DNA from 4 places in the Sinorhizobium sp. Y406 genome. Region 3 is predicted to be linked to each of the others. Evidence: predicted binding sites of a transcription regulator. Region 3 holds the regulator's gene; each other region holds the start of a gene.
What was found. The regulator PhoB, encoded in region 3, activates phosphate uptake and scavenging genes when phosphate is short. The targets are predictions, from matches to a motif close to TGTCATNNANCTGTCAT.

Region 1: AC4P1R_RS07740 (LTA synthase family protein) is a predicted target of PhoB. The motif match lies at 2,556-2,572, and genes of this name have one in related genera.
Region 2: AC4P1R_RS14865 (DUF2794 domain-containing protein) is a predicted target of PhoB. The motif match lies at 2,604-2,620, and genes of this name have one in related genera.
Region 4: AC4P1R_RS04330 (esterase-like activity of phytase family protein) is a predicted target of PhoB. The motif match lies at 2,940-2,956, and genes of this name have one in related genera.

What each region holds. Positions count from the first base shown of each region.
Region 1 covers NZ_CM178974.1:1,611,019-1,615,755, forward strand. Annotated here, with positions in the region: gene AC4P1R_RS07730 (TolB family protein) at 1-669, opposite strand, end outside; gene AC4P1R_RS07735 (NAD+ synthase) at 673-2,355, opposite strand; gene AC4P1R_RS07740 (LTA synthase family protein) at 2,616-4,529, shown strand.
Region 2 covers NZ_CM178974.1:3,135,759-3,140,495, reverse strand. Annotated here, with positions in the region: gene acnA (aconitate hydratase AcnA) at 1-1,277, shown strand, start outside; gene AC4P1R_RS14870 (DUF1223 domain-containing protein) at 1,497-2,285, shown strand; gene AC4P1R_RS14865 (DUF2794 domain-containing protein) at 2,635-3,042, shown strand; gene AC4P1R_RS14860 (GNAT family N-acetyltransferase) at 3,184-3,741, opposite strand; gene AC4P1R_RS14855 (Bax inhibitor-1/YccA family protein) at 4,004-4,737, opposite strand, start outside.
Region 3 covers NZ_CM178974.1:123,012-127,748, reverse strand. Annotated here, with positions in the region: gene argF (ornithine carbamoyltransferase) at 1-218, opposite strand, end outside; gene AC4P1R_RS00595 (aspartate aminotransferase family protein) at 288-1,487, opposite strand; gene AC4P1R_RS00590 (GcrA family cell cycle regulator) at 1,905-2,423, shown strand; gene phoB (phosphate regulon transcriptional regulator PhoB) at 2,501-3,184, opposite strand; gene phoU (phosphate signaling complex protein PhoU) at 3,246-3,959, opposite strand; gene pstB (phosphate ABC transporter ATP-binding protein PstB) at 4,010-4,737, opposite strand, start outside.
Region 4 covers NZ_CM178974.1:903,335-908,071, reverse strand. Annotated here, with positions in the region: gene AC4P1R_RS04335 (MarR family winged helix-turn-helix transcriptional regulator) at 62-535, shown strand; gene AC4P1R_RS04330 (esterase-like activity of phytase family protein) at 643-2,838, opposite strand; gene hupB (DNA-binding protein HupB) at 3,138-3,410, opposite strand; gene lon (endopeptidase La) at 3,631-4,737, opposite strand, start outside.

The sequences.
Region 1 (4,737 bases), 1.5 Mb from region 3:
GTCGGAGACGTCGCCGTCATAGGAGAGTACCAGGAGGTTTCGGCCATCCGGCGACGGATGTGGAAACCAATCGCCATAGGGGCTGTTGGTGATGCGCTGAACATCGCTGCCGTCGGGCCGGATCCGCCAGATCTGCATGCTCCCGGTGCGGCTGGAGTTGAAATAGATCCACTTGCCGTCGGGCGACCAGTCCGGCCCGTCGTTGCGGCCCTCACCCCACGTCAGCCGGCGCTCCTCGCCGCCCCCGACGGAAATCGTGTAGATGTCGAAGACCTGGTCTCGGATTCCGCAATAGGTCAGCGTCCGGCCATCGGGCGACCAGCCGTGCCAATAGGAAGGGAGCTTCGGTGTGACGAGCCGCGGCGCGCCGCCCTCGACCGGCAGGAGATAGATCGCCGACTTGCCGAATTCGGTTTTGTCGCTGATGGCGAGCGTCGTGCCGTCCGGCGAAATCCCGTGGTCGTTGTTGCACTGCCGGGCGAAGCCCGTGTCGATCTCGACCGGCTCCGGCGCCCCGTCGAGCGCTATGCGATAGAGCCGTCCATCGCCATTGAAGACGAGGAAGCGCCCGTCCGGCGACCAGTTCGGCGCTTCGACCAGCCGCTCCGTCTGCCAGACCACGCGGGTCTCAGCCGTCGCGATGTCGAAGATCTCCACCGAACTGCGCATGGACTATCCCCTGTCGCGGAAGCGGTTGGTGATGGGGTAGCGCCGGTCGCGACCGAAATTCTTCTTGGTGATCTTCACGCCCGGCGCCGACTGCCGGCGCTTGTATTCCGCGATGTAAAGCAGGTGCTCGACGCGGTGGACGATTGCCTCCTCGTGGCCGCGTGCGACGATTTCGTCGGTGCTCATCTCCTTTTCCACCAGGCATTCGAGGATGTCGTCAAGCACCGGATAAGGCGGCAGCGAATCCTGATCGGTCTGGTTCGGCCGAAGCTCGGCGGATGGCGCCTTGTCGATGATGTTCCGCGGAATGACTTCGCCGGAAGGGCCGAGCGCGCCGGGTGGTACAGTGCCGTTGCGCCAGCGGGCCAGCCCGTAGACCTGCATCTTGTAAAGGTCCTTGATCGGATTGAAGCCGCCATTCATGTCGCCGTAGAGCGTGGCGTAGCCGACGGACATTTCCGACTTGTTGCCGGTTGTCACCACCATCGAACCGAACTTGTTGGAGATCGCCATCAATATCGTCCCGCGCGTGCGGCTCTGCAGGTTCTCCTCGGTAATGCCGGGCTCGGTGCCCTCGAACATGTCCGAGAGCGCATCGAGGAAACCGTGGACCGGTTCTTCGATCGCGACGATATCGTAGCGGCAGCCGAGCGCCTTGGCGCAGGCCTCGGCATCCATCAGCGAGGCCTCCGACGTGTAGCGGTATGGCAGCATGACGGTGCGGACACGCTCTTCGCCAAGCGCGTCGACCGCAAGCGCCGCGCAGATCGCCGAATCGATGCCGCCCGAAAGGCCGAGCACGACATTCTTGAAGCCGTTCTTGTTGACGTAGTCGCGAAATCCCAACATGCAGGCGCGATAATCCGCCTCCTCGTTTTCCGGAAGCCGTGACTGGTGCCCATTGGCCGAAACCCAGCCATCCGAGCCTTTCGTCCAATCCGAAAGCGAGACTGCCTCCTCGAACTGGCTCATCTGGAAGGCCAGCGACCTGTCGGCATTGAAGGCAAAGCTCGCACCGTCGAAGACGAGTTCGTCCTGGCCACCGAGCTGGTTGGCATAAATCATCGGCAGGCCGGTCTCGATGACCTGCTTCAGAACAACCTGGTGCCGCACGTCCACCTTGCCGCGATAATAGGGCGAGCCGTTCGGTGAAAGCAGGATCTCTGCGCCGCTTTCCGCGAGCGTCTCGCAGACGCCGAGTTCACCCCAGACATCCTCGCAGATCGGGATACCGATGCGGATGCCGCGAAAATTCACCGGCCCCGGCATTTCGCCGGCGTCGAACACGCGCTTCTCGTCAAATTCACCGTAGTTCGGCAGATCCACCTTGTCGCGGACGGCGATGATCTTGCCGGCATCCAGCACGGCCACCGAATTGTGCCGGCGCTCGGTTGCCTGGCGCGGAAATCCGACGATGACGCCGGGGCCGCCGTCAGCGGTCTCCTCGGCCAGCTTCTCGACCGCGCGCTCGCAGGCTTTCAGAAACGCCGGCTTCAGCACCAGGTCTTCCGGCGGATAGCCGGAAATGAAGAGCTCCGTCAGCAACAAGAGATCGGCACCCTGCCGCGCCGCGTCTGCCCGCGCCTCGCGCGCCTTGGCGAGATTGCCGGCAACGTCGCCGACGGTCGGGTTGAGCTGGGCCACGGCGATGCGTAGCGTCGAAGGTGCGGCATTTTGTGAGCTCATGGCGGGCCTGTCGATATTAGCAAATGAGTCCGTCGGACACCCGTACTATCGCATCCGGCGACAAAAAACCCACACGCAATCGCGGCCTGACGCCGAATATTCTGAATATCTCAGTGTTATCCGCCCGCCGAGGGCCGTCTTTTCAGCCACCGGAACAAACTCGCCTCGCCGCCGGTTCGGCCATTCATCCCCGGTTCAAGGTGACAGTCGTATGACAATAGGATGAAATTTTTGTGAAACTTAAGGGGCTGTTGGCCACGATGAAATTCATCGCCGGGAGGGATTCTCACATCTACGCCGAAAGGCCGAGCTTTACCGTCCGCCATGCCCGAACCTTGGCCGGCCTGCGAAGTGCGTTGTTCTCGCTATTCCTGGCGACAATGCTCGTCTTCGCCGTCGAGGCCGTCGGCCGCCACTCCATCTCCGACACCATGGGCTTTTTCGCGGATTCGGCGCGCCCCGCCTGGATCACGGTCGCGGTCTTCTTTCTCGTTCTGCTTGGGCTCGACGCTTTCTTGGGCCGGGAACATAAGGCCACCCTGTTGGTCGCCCCTCTTGCGGTAATCCCGGCCTTCATCAGCCAGCAAAAGCAGGTCTTCCTCTCCGACCCGCTCTACCCAACCGACTTTCTCTTCGGCCGGCAGATCATGGAACTGATGCCGGTACTCGTGAAGGACAGGCCATGGACCGCAGTCGGCATCGTGGCCGGCGTCATCGCCGCAGTTGTCGTGACCGCCCTTCTCTTGCGATATGCCTGGCGCAACTTCCCGCGGCTGACGCGGCGCGAGCGCCTGGCGAGGCTCATCTTCGCGCTGCCGCTGCTCATCGCCTTCTGGAACGTCATGGACTACACGCAGTTCTCGTGGATCCGCGATCGGCTGCGTGTCGTGCCGATGATGTGGGATCAGAGCGCGAACTATCGGCACAACGGCTTCGCGCTCGCTTTCATGATCAACCTGCCGATGGCCAATATCAGCGCGCCGGCCGGCTACATGGCCGAGGCGATCGACAAGATTCCGGTCACGCCGGTTCCCGCCGGAACGACGCACCGCAGCAAACCGGACGTCATCGTACTGATGAGCGAGTCCTTCTGGGATCCGACCCTTCTGCCCCATGTGACGCTGACGCCCGACCCGATGCCCACGGTCCGCGCGTTGCAGGGAGGCACCGTCTTCTCGCCGGAATTCGGAGGAATGACCGCCAATGTCGAATTCGAGGCGCTGACCGGGTTCTCCAACGCATTCCTGCCCTATGGCAGCATCCCTTATCAGCAATATATCCGCAATCCGATCCCGTCGCTCGCCACCTTCTTCCGCGGCGAAGGCTATGCCGCACGCGCCATCCATCCCTTCCAGGGCTGGTTCTGGAACCGCACGGCTGTCTACAAGGCCTTCGGTTTCGACACCTTCCGCGACCAAGACAACATGCCGACCATGAAGAAGCGCGGCATGTTTGCCTCGGACGAGGCGCTCACGAGGGAGATCATCCGCCAAGCTGACGCCGTGGACGATCCCTTCTTCTTCTTCGCAGTGACGCTGCAGGGCCACGGCCCTTATGAACCGAACCGTTACGTGAAAAACACGATCAAGGTCGAAGGCGATCTGCCGGAAAAGGACCGCCGGGTGCTCGCCACCTATGCGCAGGGCATCAAGGAGGCTGACGACAGCCTCAAGATGCTGATGGACTGGGCGAAGAAGCGGGATCGGGAGACGATCATCGTCCTCTTCGGCGACCATCTCCCGCCGCTGCATACGGTCTACACGAGCACGGGCTATATGAAGAATGTGACGGCGGAGCGAAAGGGATCGAAGGACGAGATGAGGGCCGGCCACGAAACGCCGCTCGTCGTCTGGTCGAACAAGACCGGAGCGCGGAAGGACATCGGCAGCATCAGCCCTGCCTTTCTTTCCTACACGATCCTGAAACAGACGGGCTACGAGCACCCGTATTACACCGGTTTCCTCGGAGACGTGCATGAGCGTTTCCGCGTCGTCGACCGCTACATGCTGCTCCGCAACGACGGCACCGAGGTCGCAGACTGGCAACGCCAGCGGAAGGTTCCAGCACGGCTACGGGACTACCGATTCCTCCAGCACGACATGATGTTCGGCAAACGCTACGGCACCGAACGGTTCTTCCAGTCGCACGCCGACCTGTTCGGTGCGGGCTTGTAGCCCAGGACCCTTCGGCATCCGGAAATGTGACGGCGCCCCCGTCGACCGCAACCGCATGCCGCAGCCCCCGCACGCTCGGCGCCGAACTGCGCACTACAGCGCCGCGCGTCCCATTAGACGCGCAAAGATCGCTGTGGCACTTTTTGAATTGCTGCATGCATTTGTCCTTTGATCGAGGTCGATAAAGGACAAGTGCAGCAGGTTGAGA
Region 2 (4,737 bases), 610 kb from region 3:
CGCCCGGATCGCAGGTCGTCGCCGAATATCTGGCGAAGTCCGGTCTGCAGGTCGATCTCGACAAGCTCGGCTTCAACCTGGTCGGCTTCGGCTGCACCACCTGCATCGGCAACTCCGGCCCGCTGCCGGGCCCGATCTCCAAGACGATCAACGACAAGGGCCTGATCGTCGCGGGCGTTCTTTCCGGCAACCGCAACTTCGAGGGCCGCATCTCGCCGGACGTCCAGGCAAACTACCTCGCCTCGCCGCCGCTCGTCGTCGCCTACGCGCTCGCCGGCTCCGTCCAGAAGGATCTGACCAAGGATCCGATCGGCGAGGACCAGGACGGCCAGCCCGTCTACCTCAAGGACATCTGGCCGACCTCGCAGGAGATCCAGGAGTTCATCTTCAAATACGTCACCCGCGAGCTCTATGCGACGAAATACGCGGACGTCTTCAAGGGCGACGAGAACTGGCAGGCCGTGCAGGTTCCGGCCGGGCAGACCTATGCCTGGGATGGGGCCTCCACCTATGTCCAGAACCCACCCTATTTTGTCGGCATGGGCAAGACGGGCGCCGGCATTTCCGATATCAAGGGCGCGCGCGTTCTCGGCCTTTTCGGCGACAAGATCACCACCGACCACATTTCGCCGGCCGGTTCGATCAAGGCCGCGTCGCCGGCGGGTTCCTACCTGCTTGGTCATGGCGTCACGGTTGCCGACTTCAACCAGTACGGCACGCGCCGCGGCAACCATGAGGTGATGATGCGCGGCACCTTCGCCAACATCCGCATCCGCAACCACATGCTGGGTCCGAACGGCAAGGAAGGCGGCTATACAATCCACTATCCCTCCAAGGAGGAGATGTCGATCTATGACGCGGCCATGCAGTACAAGGAAGAGGGCGTTCCGCTCGTCATCTTCGCCGGCGTCGAATACGGCAACGGCTCGTCGCGCGACTGGGCGGCCAAGGGCACCAATCTTCTCGGCGTCAAGGCGGTGATCGCCCAATCCTTCGAGCGCATCCATCGCTCCAACCTGGTCGGCATGGGAGTCATCCCCTTCGTCTTCGAGGAAGGCATGACCTGGGAGTCGCTGGGGCTCAAGGGCGACGAGGTGGTGACGATCGAAAACCTTGCCAATGTCCAGCCGCGCGAAAAGCGCATTGCCAAGATCACCTATGGCGACGGCTCGGTGAAGGAAGTTCCGCTCATCTGCCGCATCGATACGCTGGACGAGGTCACCTACGTCAACAATGGCGGCATCCTGCAGACGGTTCTGCGCGATCTCGCTGCCTGAATACAGAATATGGAACTTGGAAGCCGGGGCGTCAGCCGATGCCCCGGCTTTCTCCCGTGCTGAGCATGCAGAATAGCAAGGCGATCCCGCGCATTCACGACGCTGTTTCCCGCGCTTTGCGGATGGTCACTCCAACGTGACTTTCTGTTGAGGGCGGGCCGTCGTATGTAAAGTCATGCCTTCCACGGAAAGATGAGCGCCGATCGCAAAAGTGAAGCAATGACACTCGCCTTCAGACCAATGATCCGTCATCTCGTGCTGACGATGGGGCTTTTCGGCGCCTTGAGCGGCGCGGCTGCTGCTGACGGCGGCAAGGCGTTCAACGGCCGCGCGATCAAGGGCGTCGTCGAGCTTTTCACCAGCCAGGGCTGCTCATCCTGTCCGCCGGCGGATGCGGCGTTGAAGACGCTGATCGACGAGGGCGACGTCGTGGCGCTCGCCTATCACGTCGACTACTGGAACTATCTCGGCTGGGCGGACACGCTCGCCTCCAAGGAAAATACCGAGCGTCAATACGCCTATGCCCGGATGCTCGGACGCAATGGCGTCTATACGCCCCAGGCGATCCTGAACGGACGGGACCATATGAACGGCTCCGACCTGCAGGCGATCAGGAGCAGGCTCGAGACGATGCGCGCCGGAGACAAGGGACTTGCGGTGCCGGTCGAGGCGGCGATGGCCGGTGACGGCATCTCGATCCGGGTCGGTGGCGGCGCCGGCAAGGCGAATGTCGTGGTGGTCTATTTCGACCGGGCCCGGGTGGTCAATGTCGAACGGGGCGAGAACAGGGGCAAACGCATTGCCTATTGGCACGCGGTGCGAGACATCCAGACGATCGGCCTGTGGGACGGCACACCGACGCAGTTCACCTTGCCGGCCTCGGTCCTGATCGAGGGCCGCGGCAATAGCGGCTGCGCAATCCTGCTGCAATCGATGAAGGACAAGGAGACGCCCGGCGCGATCCTTGGTGCGGCAACTATTCTCGCCGGACCGCAGGGCAAACTTTAGCGCATCGTTCGTGTCGGGCGAGTGGCTAAAGGAGGCGGACGCACAAATCGGGGCATCAAGGGGTGGTTCGGCCCGGCAGCATCGAGGGGCTGGGGCTGAGGGTTCGAAGTTACCGGACCGAACCGGCCATGCCTGCGTTCGGGAACCTCCCGCAGCATGACGACCTGTCCGGACAAACGGTGGCAACGACTCTGTCCGGCAGCGAACGGAGTTTTGCGGTGAATTGGGGCGGCGATTTGACTGAATTGCGGCAAGGGTAAGAATTGCCGGTATTAATCAACAGCATCCGGCTTGCTTTTCGGCTCGTGTCAGGCAAACTGTCATGGACCTGTCACATCAGAAGGCCGAAATGCCGATGACCGATCAACCGGATTTGACGCGAGGCGAACCGCGTCACCAGGGCCAGACCACGGATGTGGTCGTTGATCTTCACGAGTACAAGAAAGCCAAAAACCCACCTCCCGTCACGTTTCAGCGCCGTGAGCTGGACCAGATTTTCAAGGTCTATGGCCGCATGGTTGGCGAGGGCGAGTGGCGCGATTATGCGATCGACCACACGAAGGAGCGTGCCGTCTTCGCTGTGTTCAAGCGCGCCGGAGAGGTGCCGCTCTACCGAATCGAGAAGAACCCGAGACTCACTCACAAACAGGGCGCCTACAGCGTCGTAAACGCCAGCGGCATCGTCTTGAAGCGCGGTCACGAACTCGCCCAGGTGCTCAAGGTTTTCGACAAAGTGTTGAAGCTCGTCCAGACCTGAACGCGGCCGATCACGGTGGTCCTCCGCCCGCCTGCCTCTAATCCGACCGACGGCCATTCCTCTTCCCGCTGCTGGATGTCTCCTTCGATCGACCTCGATTTAAGGAGACATGCAGCAATTTCGCGTTCAGGACTTTGTGAATCAGCCTTGGTAGAGCGTGTCCGGATAGACACCCTCCGTCGGCGGCGTTTCCATCCCCTCACCAAGCGGCCTTTGCATGATGGCCGTGTCCAGCCAGCGGCCGTGCTTGAAGCCGGTCGCTTTCATCAGCCCCTGATGCTCGAAGCCGACGGCCCTGTGGAGTGCGATCGACGAAGGATGCGCGCCGCCGATCACCGCCACCATCTGGCGAAAGCCAAGGGCAGTACACCGGCTCACCAGTTCCTTGAGCAGAGCCCTTCCGATCCCTTTCCCCCGGGCCTCGGGTGCGAGATATATGGAATCCTCCACCAGGAACCGATAGGCGGTGCGGGTGCGGAAGGCGGAGGCATAGGCATAGCCGAGGATCGCATCGCTTTCATCGAGGGCGACCAGGTACGGATAGCCGCTGCCGGTGATGGTCGTGAGGCGAAGCATCATCTCGGCCTCGCTCGGCGGCGTCACCTCATAGGTCGCGACACCGTTGAGGACGGACTCGCGATAGATTTCGGTGATTGCAGGAAGGTCGGCGACGGCAGCATCGCGGAGGGTGAACGTCATCGCAGTCATTGTCGGTTGATCGCCTCAGCGCATAGGTCCGAAAATCGGAGCCGATCGATGCGCAGATTCTGAGAGCTACAGCAAGCTTTGCGCGTCTGAAAACACGCACGACGCTGTAGGCTGTCATGCCATCTGCAGACACACAAAAGGCAACTGCGCAGGTCGAATGTGTTGCATCGCACGGAATGCCCGAGCCGATCAAGGCTAATAGGCTCAACAAAAAAGGCGGCCGGAGCCGCCTTTTCGCCATCCGTGTCGCTGGCTACTCGTTCTTGTTGCCAAGGAACTGCAGCAGGAACATGAACAGGTTGATGAAGTCGAGATAGAGCGTCAGAGCGCCCATGATCGCCTTGCGGCCGGCAACCGCGACATCGTCGGCCTCAAAGTACATTTCCTTGATCTTCTGCGTGTCGTAGGCGGTCAAGCCGGCGAAGACCAGAACGCCGATCACCGAGATGGCGAAGCCGAGCGCCGAAGAGGCGAGGAAGATGTTGACGATCGACGCGATGATCAGGCCGAAAAGACCCATGATCAGGAACGTGCCGAAGCCGGACAGGTCCTTTTTCGTCGTGTAGCCGTAGAGCGAGAGGGCGCCAAACGAGGCAGCCGTCACGAAGAACGTCTGCACGATGCTCTGGCCGGTGAAGACCAGGAAGATCGAGGACAACGAAAGGCCCATCAGCGCCGCGTAGATCCAGAAGGTAGTCTGGGCGGCCGAAACGCTCATGTTCTGGATGCGGAAGCTCAGGAAGAAAACCAGCGCCAACGGGGCCAGCATCACGACCCACCGGAGCGGCGACGCGTAGATGAGCTGGGCGAAAGCCGGGTTGGAGACGGCAAGCGCGTAGGTTCCGTAAGCTGCCACGCCGGTGATCGCCAGGCCAAGCGCCATGAGGTTGTAGACCTTCAGCATGTAAGCGCGAAGGCCTTCATCGATTACGGCACCCGCCTGAGCGCCGGCGGGCGACATCCGGGTTTGGTAGTTTCTCAGATCAG
Region 3 (4,737 bases):
AGCGTCTCGCCACCGAGCTGCCGCATCCCGACATCGAAGGAGACGCGCGTACGGGTGGACGGTTTCTCGAAAATCATCGCCAGCATCTTGCCGGCAAGCGGCTTGTCGGCCGTTCCGGCCTTTGTCGCCGACTTGCGCATCCGGGCGTCGTCGATGATCGTCCTGAGGTCGACGGACGTCATGGCCGAAAGATCGAGAAAATGTCTGGTGGCGGTCATATTGCTGTATTTCCTGTGATAGTTCCGTGGATCTTAGGGCATCGGCACCGCGGAGGCGCCTCGCCGCAGTTAGGCGGCAGCTGTGCCGCCCGCGGCCCTCACAGCCTCTGCGGCGCGCTCGAGCCGCGCGAGCCCTTCCCTCGCTTCAGCCGCGGTGACGATCAGCGGCGGCAGGAGGCGCAGCACGTTCTCGCCTGCCGGAACAACGAGCAGCTTTTCGGCCCGGATCGCTTTCAAAAGGTCGGGTGAGGGCACTTTCGCCTTGATGCCAAGCATCAGCCCGTCGCCGCGGAGCTCTTCGATAATATCGGGGAAACGGTCCTTGAGCGAAGCGAGCCCCTGGCGGAACACGAGCGCGACGTCACGCACATTGTCAAGGAACCCCTCGGCGAGGACGACGTCGAGGACCGCATTACCGACGGCCATTGCCAGTGGATTGCCGCCGTAGGTCGAGCCGTGCGTCCCGGCCACCATGCCTGCGGCGGCCGCCTCCGTCGCCAGGCACGCGCCGAGCGGAAAACCACCGCCAATGCCCTTGGCGACGGCCATGATGTCGGGCCGGATACCTGCCCACTCGTGGGCAAAGAGCCTGCCGGTGCGGCCCACGCCGCACTGTACTTCATCAAGGATCAGCAGCAGCCCGAATTCATCGCAGAGCGCGCGCAATTCCTGCAGGAACTCCTTCGGGGCCAGGCGCACCCCACCCTCACCCTGGATCGGTTCGATCAGGATAGCCGCGGTCTCGTCGTTGATCGCGCTCTTTACGGCGGCGATATCGCCGAACGGCACCTGATAGAAACCGGGCGCCTTGGGTCCGAAGCCTTCAATGTATTTCTGCTGCCCCCCGGCGGCGATCGTGGCGATGGTACGGCCGTGGAATGCGCCTTCGAAGGTGATGACGTGGAACCGCTCCGGATGGCCCTTGGCAAAGTGATAGCGGCGCGCCGTCTTGATCGCGCATTCCAGCGCCTCGGCGCCCGAATTGGTGAAAAACACCCGGTCGGCAAAGGTGACCGCCGTCAAGCGCCGCGCAAGGCTCTCCTGCCCGGGAACATCATAGAGATTGGAGACGTGCCAGAGTTTCTCCGCCTGCGCCTTCAGCGCATCGATCAGATGCGGATGGGCATGCCCGAGCGAGTTCACGGCGACGCCGGCGGCGAAGTCGAGATAGCGGGTACCGTCTTCCGCGATCAGCCAGACGCCCTCGCCCCGCTCGAAACGCAACGGCGCACGCAAATAGGTATCATAGAGCGGCGGCGTTGCGGCCATCCGGGCTTCTCCTTCCTCAGCATCGCAGGCGGACCGTTCGATATCCGGCCCGAAAAAATCAAAATGCCGCCTTTCGGCGGCCGGAGGCACTATTCCCATTTCGCAGCGCAATGTCAAGAAAACCAAGGGCTGCGGCCACCTTGCGAACTCGGATTCCGCGTCGCAAAAAAATCGCGTCGCGGGGCTTGCAAAAATGCAACTATGAGCCAGCAAGTTGGGGAAAACCGCGAAATCGATTCGGCGCGATTCCGGCGACTCTTGCCACAGAGTCACCCTGCCGGTAGGTTAAGATTTAATTACTAGACGCATGCGGCGGACCTAGTCACCAAAATAGTTATCGCGTTGTGACTCCAGGGGTTTTCTGGAGGACGGTGATGGATTCTGCCCATCCCAGCGCCGAGAACGGGGAGTGCAGATATGAACTGGACTGACGAGCGGGTGGAGAAACTGAAGAAGCTGTGGTCCGAGGGCCTGAGCGCCAGCCAGATCGCGGCTCAACTGGGCGGCGTCAGTCGCAATGCCGTCATCGGCAAGGTACACCGGTTGAGCCTGCCGGGCCGCGCAAAGGCGGGCGGGACCACGACCCCCGCGCGCCCCAAGCGAGCGACCTCGGCGCCGCGTGCACCGAATTACGCCGCTCGGGCCGTCACCCGCACCGTCGCCCGCCCTGCCGGTGCGACCGTCCTCAAGGAAGAGGTGGCGGTCGACCTAGTCGCCGAACAGGAATTCGCACCCGATGCCAACATCGTCCTGCCGATGTCGCGCCGCCTGGAGCTGACGCAGCTCACCGAACGGACTTGCAAGTGGCCGATCGGCGATCCGCTAAAGGAGGAGTTTCACTTCTGCGGCAACGACTCGCCGGAATCCTCGCCCTATTGCAACTATCATGCGCGGCTTGCCTACCAGCCTTCGGCGGAACGCCGGCGCATCCGCTGACGTTCGATCTCGATCGCGCAACAACGCAAAAGGGCCCATGGGCCCTTTTTTGTTGGAAACAGCATTGATTTTCGAACTTACCCCTCGAGCGAGTAGCCGGCGCCGCGCACCGTCCTGATCACGTCGGGCATGTTGGAGAGGTTCAGCGCCTTGCGCAGGCGGCCGACATGGACATCGACCGTGCGTTCGTCCACGTAGATGTCGTGGCCCCAGACACCGTCAAGCAGTTGCGAGCGGGAAAAGACGCGTCCCGGCGAAGACATCAGAAACTCCAGCAGCCGGAACTCCGTCGGCCCGAGCCGAACCTCACGGCTGCGGCGATGGACGCGATGCGTCTCGCGGTCGAGTTCGATGTCGCCGCAGCGGAGCACCGTCGACAGGACCTCCGGTTTGGCGCGCCTCAACATCGCCTTGACCCGCGCCATCAGTTCCGGAGTCGAAAACGGCTTGACGACATAGTCGTCGGCGCCGGTCGCGAGCCCTCGCACGCGCTCGCTTTCCTCGCCGCGCGCCGTCAGCATGATGATCGGCAACCGCTCCGTTTCCGGTCTTTGTCGAAGTCTGCGGCAAAGCTCGATGCCGGAAACGCCGGGCAACATCCAGTCGAGGATCAAGAGGTCGGGCAGACGTTCCTGCAGGCGGATTTCAGCCTCGTCGCCGCGAAGAATAGTATCGACCTCGAAGCCCTCGGCTTCGAGGTTGTAGCGCAGCAGCACGCTCAGCGCCTCCTCGTCTTCGACAACAGCTATCTTCGGCAACATCTAAGCTACAACTCCTTGCCTCGGTCCATCAGTTGGAAGGCGCCCCTCTCCCCTTTCGGTGTCAGTCCGTCACCGACCCCATCGTTGCTGTCGTATCATCCTTCGGCCGCTCGCCTTCCGGCTGGGCGCCTGTCGCCATGTAATAGATCGTCTCGGCGATGTTGGTCGCATGGTCGCCGATCCGCTCGATGTTTTTGGCGCAGAAAAGAAGATGCGTGCAGGGTGTTATGTTGCGCGGATCCTCCATCATGTAGGTGAGCAATTCGCGGAAGAGCGACGTGTAGATCGCGTCGATCTCCTCGTCGCGCTGGCGAATGCTGTTGGCCTTCTCCGGCGAGCGCGAGGCAAAGACGTCAAGCACTTCCTTGAGCTGGACCAAAGCGAGTTCGGCCAAATGCTCGAGGCCGCGCGCGAGCTTGCGCGGGATTCCAGAGCCGGCAACCGCAATCACGCGTTTCGCGGTGTTCTTGCCGAGGTCGCCGACGCGCTCCAGGTCGGCCGCTATACGGATCGATCCCATGATTTCGCGCAGGTCCGATGCCATGGGCTGGCGCTTGGCGATGGTGACGATCGCCTTCTCGCCGATCTGGCGTTCGGCCTCGTCGAGGAGGGCGTCGTCCGAGATGACTTTCTGGGCGAGCGCCAGGTCGGAATTGACCAGGGCCCGGACGGAGTCGGCCACCATTTGCTCGGCGAGCCCTCCCATCTCGGAGATGCGGCGCGTGAGATACTTCAACTCGTCGTCGAAGGCGGACATTATGTGTGGATGGGTCATCTTATATTCCTCGGGACGCGCTCGATTGATCGTCGGTGGAGTCGGGTTCGCTAGCCGAACCGGCCCATGATGTAGTCCTGCGTGCGCTGGTCGTCCGGATTGGTGAAGATCTTATCCGTATCGTCCACTTCGACCAGGTTGCCGAGGTGGAACATCGCCGTGCGCTGCGACACGCGGGCTGCCTGCTGCATCGAATGGGTTACGATAACGATGGTGAAGTTCTCGCGAAGCTCGTGGATCAGTTCCTCGACCTTGGCGGTCGCGATCGGGTCGAGCGCCGAGCAAGGCTCGTCCATGAGGATGACTTCCGGGCTGACGGCAACGGCCCGGGCGATGCAGAGGCGCTGCTGCTGGCCGCCGGAGAGGCCGGTGCCCGGCGCATCCAGGCGATCCTTCACTTCGTTCCAGAGGCCGGCCTTTTGAAGGGCGGATGCGACGATGTCGTCGAGTTCGGATTTTCTCGAAGCGAGGCCATGGATGCGCGGACCGTAGGCGACGTTTTCATAGATCGACTTCGGGAACGGGTTCGGCTTCTGGAACACCATGCCGACCTTGGCACGCAGTTGCACCGGATCCACCTTCGGATCGTAGATATCTTCCCCGTCGATTGCGATATGGCCTTCGACCCGGCAACTGCTGATCGTGTCATTCATACGATTGATACAGCGCAGGAACGTCGACTTGCCGCAACCGGACGGGCCGATGAAGGCGGTTACGGAGCGGGGATGGATCTCGATGGCGACATCCTTGATGGCGTGTTTGTCGCCATAATAGACCT
Region 4 (4,737 bases), 780 kb from region 3:
GTCACTATCAATAGGGTTGCTGCCATTTGACATGGCCCCTCAACATACAACCATGATGGTCATGAAGAACACATTCGAAGTTTCCGACAAGCTGTTCGAGCTCTATCATCGCATTCATCGTCTGGTGAACGAGTCGATGACGGAGGAAGGCGTCTCGCTTGCCCGAAGCAAGTTCCTGTTCTTCCTGAGCAAACTCGGGCCCTGCCGATCGACCGACATCGCCTGCGCCCTGAATTTCGCGCCGCGCACCGTCACCGAGGCGATCGACGGCCTGGAGCGCGACCGGCTGGTGATGCGCAAGCCCGACCCGGAAGACCGCCGCGCCAAGATCGTTTCCATCACCGATACGGGCCGGGCCGTGCTCGAGGCGGCGGAGCATCCGCGCAAGCAGTTGCTTGAGGAAATCTTCTCAGCACTCGACGACGATCAACTCGACCAACTCTTCGAGATCGTCAGCAAGCTCGTCGTGAAGACCGACGAGATCCGCAAGCGCAAGGAAGCGGCGGAGGATCAGGAGATCGCCGCCGCGCGGTGAACGCGGCATGTTCGCTTAATCCGAGCATGGCGCCATAGGTGCGTTCACGAATCGGAAGAGGCCGGGACGTCATGTCCCGGCCTCTTTCGTTTCTCCCGAGCTGACGCTTACATCGCGTCGATGGCACCGATGGAGAAGAACAGGGTTTCGCCCGAGGAGTCGTCGACGCCATCATTGTCCGTCACGACATAGCCGTTGCCGGCCGCATCGATCGCGAAACCCTCGACCTTGTCGACCACATAGCCATTCAGCGCCTTCAAGTCCGGAATGAGATCGCGCACCTCTTCCTTCCTCACCACCGGCAATTCGCCGCCGAGTGCCGCAGGCTTCAAGTCGGCGAGGGGAACACGGTAGAGCTTCTTGATCTTCGCCGCTTCGCCGATCAGATTGTCGCGCTCGATGACATAGGCGTATTCGCCATGGAGGGCGATTTCCGAGAGACCGACCCAGCCTTCCTCGGACTTGTTGAGCGGGTAGCGCACGGCACCCCACTCCTTGGTTGCCGGCTTATAGGAGACGAGCTTGACGAAGCCTTCTTCGTCATCCTTCCACTCGCGCTGGACCGCCATCCAGAGCGTCTGGTCGTCACTTTTGCCGAGGGCCGCAATCCCTTCGAAGCCGAAGCGAATCTCATTGGCACGCAGTTCCTCCGGAAGCGCGATCTCCTGCTTGATCTCGCCCTTCTTGTTCACATGGAGAATCGCATGGCTGTAATGCTTGTCTGAATTGCCTTCGGAGGCAAGCCAGAAGCCGCCCTCTCCATCGTTGGCGATGGCTTCGATATCGAGCTTCTGGGCGGGTGCGCCGTCCCGGGTGATCGGTCGTGCTTCGGTGATCACCGCCGGCTTCTGCGTGGCGTCGATCGTGAAGATCGTCGGCTGCGACGAGTAGAAGGAATCATTGACCGCGTACAGGAAGCCCGGCTTGTCCGCGGCGGGGGCAAGGCCCGAGAGCGCACTGAAGCCGATCGGCAGGCCGTCCCTTTCCGCGGAGCGTATCTGCGGATAGGCGGCTTCGCCTTCCCCGCGCTCGTAAATCATGACATGCGCCCGGGCGCCGCCATCCTCGATGAGGTCGAGCTCGTTGGCGGTCGCCAGCAGATTGCGGCCCGGTATGGCAATGACGCCCTCGGGCGAGATGCCGGACGGCAGAAGTTGGAGAAGTTCAGGCTCAGCCCCGGTATCCTTGTAGACACCGGCGATCGAAGCGCGTTCCGAAAGCACGAAGAAGAGGTCGTCGTCGCCGAAATGCGCCGCTTCGAGGCCTTCCGGTTCGACACCCTTGGCCGACGAGCGCTTCTCCGGATAGTGGCCGATCGAGGCGATCGCATATTCGAAGCTCGGGCCAGATTCAAAGAGCACCTTGCCCGTTGTGTCGAAGATCGTGAAGCCGCGGGCGCCGCCCTCGTAGTCACCCTCATTGGCCACCACGATCCGCTCGTCGTCGAGCCACTTCACCGCATCCGGCTCGCGCTTGCGGCCGGCCTGCTCACCCGTGAATGAGATTGCGCCGTCACGCTTGGTGTCGATGTTCTTGAGATCGACGGCTCCGGCGGAGAAATGCGTCTTCACCGTGCCGGACTTGCCGTCGAGGATGACGATATGATTGTTCTCCTGCAGCGTCAGCGCAATCTCGTCCTTGCTGTTGAAGGCGACGAATTCCGGTTCCGGATCATCACCGGCAATCTCCGCGAGGCCGATCAGCGCCACGTGTTTGATCGTCGCGCAGTCCGCAACCCCGTCCTTCAGCGACAGGATCACGAGATCGCCCGCCGGCATCTGCGGCATCTGGCCATCATTGAATTCCTCGTCGCGCTCATTCTCGATCGCGACCGCGGCGAGCGTCCCGTCCTTGTTGACCGCCACCGAGTCCGGCTGGCCGCCGAGATCGCAGGTGGCATCCACCTTCTTCGTGGCGACATCGACCACGGCAAGCAGGCCGGAGGGATTGGTGAAGCTTTCGCGCGTGTTGACGGCGACGAGCACTTTTGCGCCGGCTGTCGCGACGGATGTCGGCTCACCATCGAAGGCGACGATGCCGCCGGCCTTCGGCGCCTTGGCATCGGCAATGTCGATGAAGCCGATGCGCTTGCCGGGGCTGTCGGAATAGATGAGGGTGTTGCCGTCCTCGCTCGCCGTGATGATTTCCGCCGAGGTGGGCGCCTTCCGCTCGGCACCCTCGGGGAGATTGTCGGCAACGGGAAAGGATGCGATGCGATTGAAGACCTGTTCGGCCTGAACGGCGGATGTCGTGGATGCGGCAAGGGCTGCGGCCAATGCTGCGGTGATGGAAAATGCTTTCATGTGTCCCTCCTTATCGCGGCGCTCGAGCATTCGCGCCGCTGTGGCATCCGGAATCGGCCGGTTGCCTGACGCCCCGGATGGGAGGTTATTGCAACCGCGCTGTTACAGTCCGATGACAGCGGAGGAAGTTGAAAAGAGGCCCGGCTGGGCCGGGCCTCAAATCGATCTGCCTGCACGCGCTTCGCAAAGCGGCGCAAACGGCAAGGGAACATGAACCTGTCTGGGCCCGCAATCGGCAGCCACCAAGCGTGAATGCCCACCGGCGGTCGCCGGGTTCCGTCGGAACCCGAACCGCCCGATTAGTTGACAGCGTCCTTGAGGCCCTTGCCGGCCGTGAACTTCGGCACGTTGCGAGCCGGGATGTCAACTTCCGCACCTGTGGACGGGTTGCGGCCCTTGGAGGCTTCGCGGCGAGTCACGGAGAAGTTGCCGAAGCCGACGAGGCGGATGTCGCCGCCGTTCTTCAGTTCGCGCTGGATGGTCTCAAAAACTGCATCAACTGCAGAAGACGCATCGGCCTTGGAAAGACCGGCCTTCTCGGCGACAGCAGACACGAGCTCATTTTTGTTCATGTTTCCACCCCTTTCATACTGGTTCGAAACGACTGTGTTCTTAAGCCGGGGCGGCATGTGCATCACCCACGTCTTGCCATTCCCAATTGCGCCTAATCCCTTGGATTGCAAGGCTTGCAGGCTGCTTTACAACAAAAAAGACCGGCGAAATGCCGGTCTTTTTTGATTTTTTGGTCAAACTGCGCCACCCGGGACACACTCCCGTGCCGCTTCGACGTCTTCAGTGGGCGATCGACGCCCCCGCCTCGTCTTGCGAATCGACCGGAGTAATCGAAGCTGCCTCGTTCGACGCATCCCATTCGATCGGCTCAGGGCGCCCGGTCAGAGCGTGTTCAAGCACCTCTCCCATCCGCGACACCGGGATGATTTCAAGGCTGTTCTTCACGTTGTCCGGGATCTCGGCGAGGTCCTTGGCGTTCTCTTCAGGGATCAACACCTTCTTGATGCCGCCGCGCAGAGCCGCCAACAGCTTCTCCTTGAGGCCCCCGATTGGCAGGACGCGACCACGCAGCGTGATCTCGCCGGTCATCGCCACATCCTTGGAGATCGGGATGCCGGTCATGACCGAGACGATTGCCGTCGCCATAGCGACACCTGCCGACGGACCATCCTTCGGCGTCGCGCCTTCCGGCACATGGACGTGGATGTCGCGTTTGTCGAAGAGCGGCGGCTCGATGCCGAAATCGATCGCGCGCGAGCGGACATAGGATGCCGCCGCCGAAATCGATTCCTTCATGACCTCACGCAAGTTGCCGGTGACCGTCATGCGGCCCTTGCCCGGCATCATCACGCCTTCGATCGTCAAAAGCTCGCCGCCGACCTCGGTCCAGGCGAGACCGGTGACCACGCCGACCTGATCGTCGCGCTCGGCCTCGCCGTGGCGATAGCGCGGCACGCCAAGATAGTCGTGGACGTTTGCCGCCGTCACCTCGACCTTATTGGTCCTGCCCTTGAGGATCTCGGTCACCGCCTTGCGCGCAAGCTTCATCAGCTCGCGCTCAAAGTTGCGGACACCCGCCTCCCGCGTATAGGTCTGGATAACCGCCATCAGTGCGCCATCCGTGACGGAGAACTCGTTAGGCTGCAGCGCGTGATCGCGGATCGCCTTCGGCAGCAGGTGCCGCTTGGCGATCTCCAGCTTTTCCTCTTCGGTGTAGCCGGCGATGCGGATGACTTCCATGCGGTCCATCAACGGCGGCGGAATGTTCAGCGTGTTCGCCGTGGTGATGAACATCACGTTCGACAGGTCGTATTCGACCTCGAGATAGTGATCCATGAAGGTCGAGTTCTGTTCCGGATCGAGCACTTCCAGCAGCGCCGAAGACGG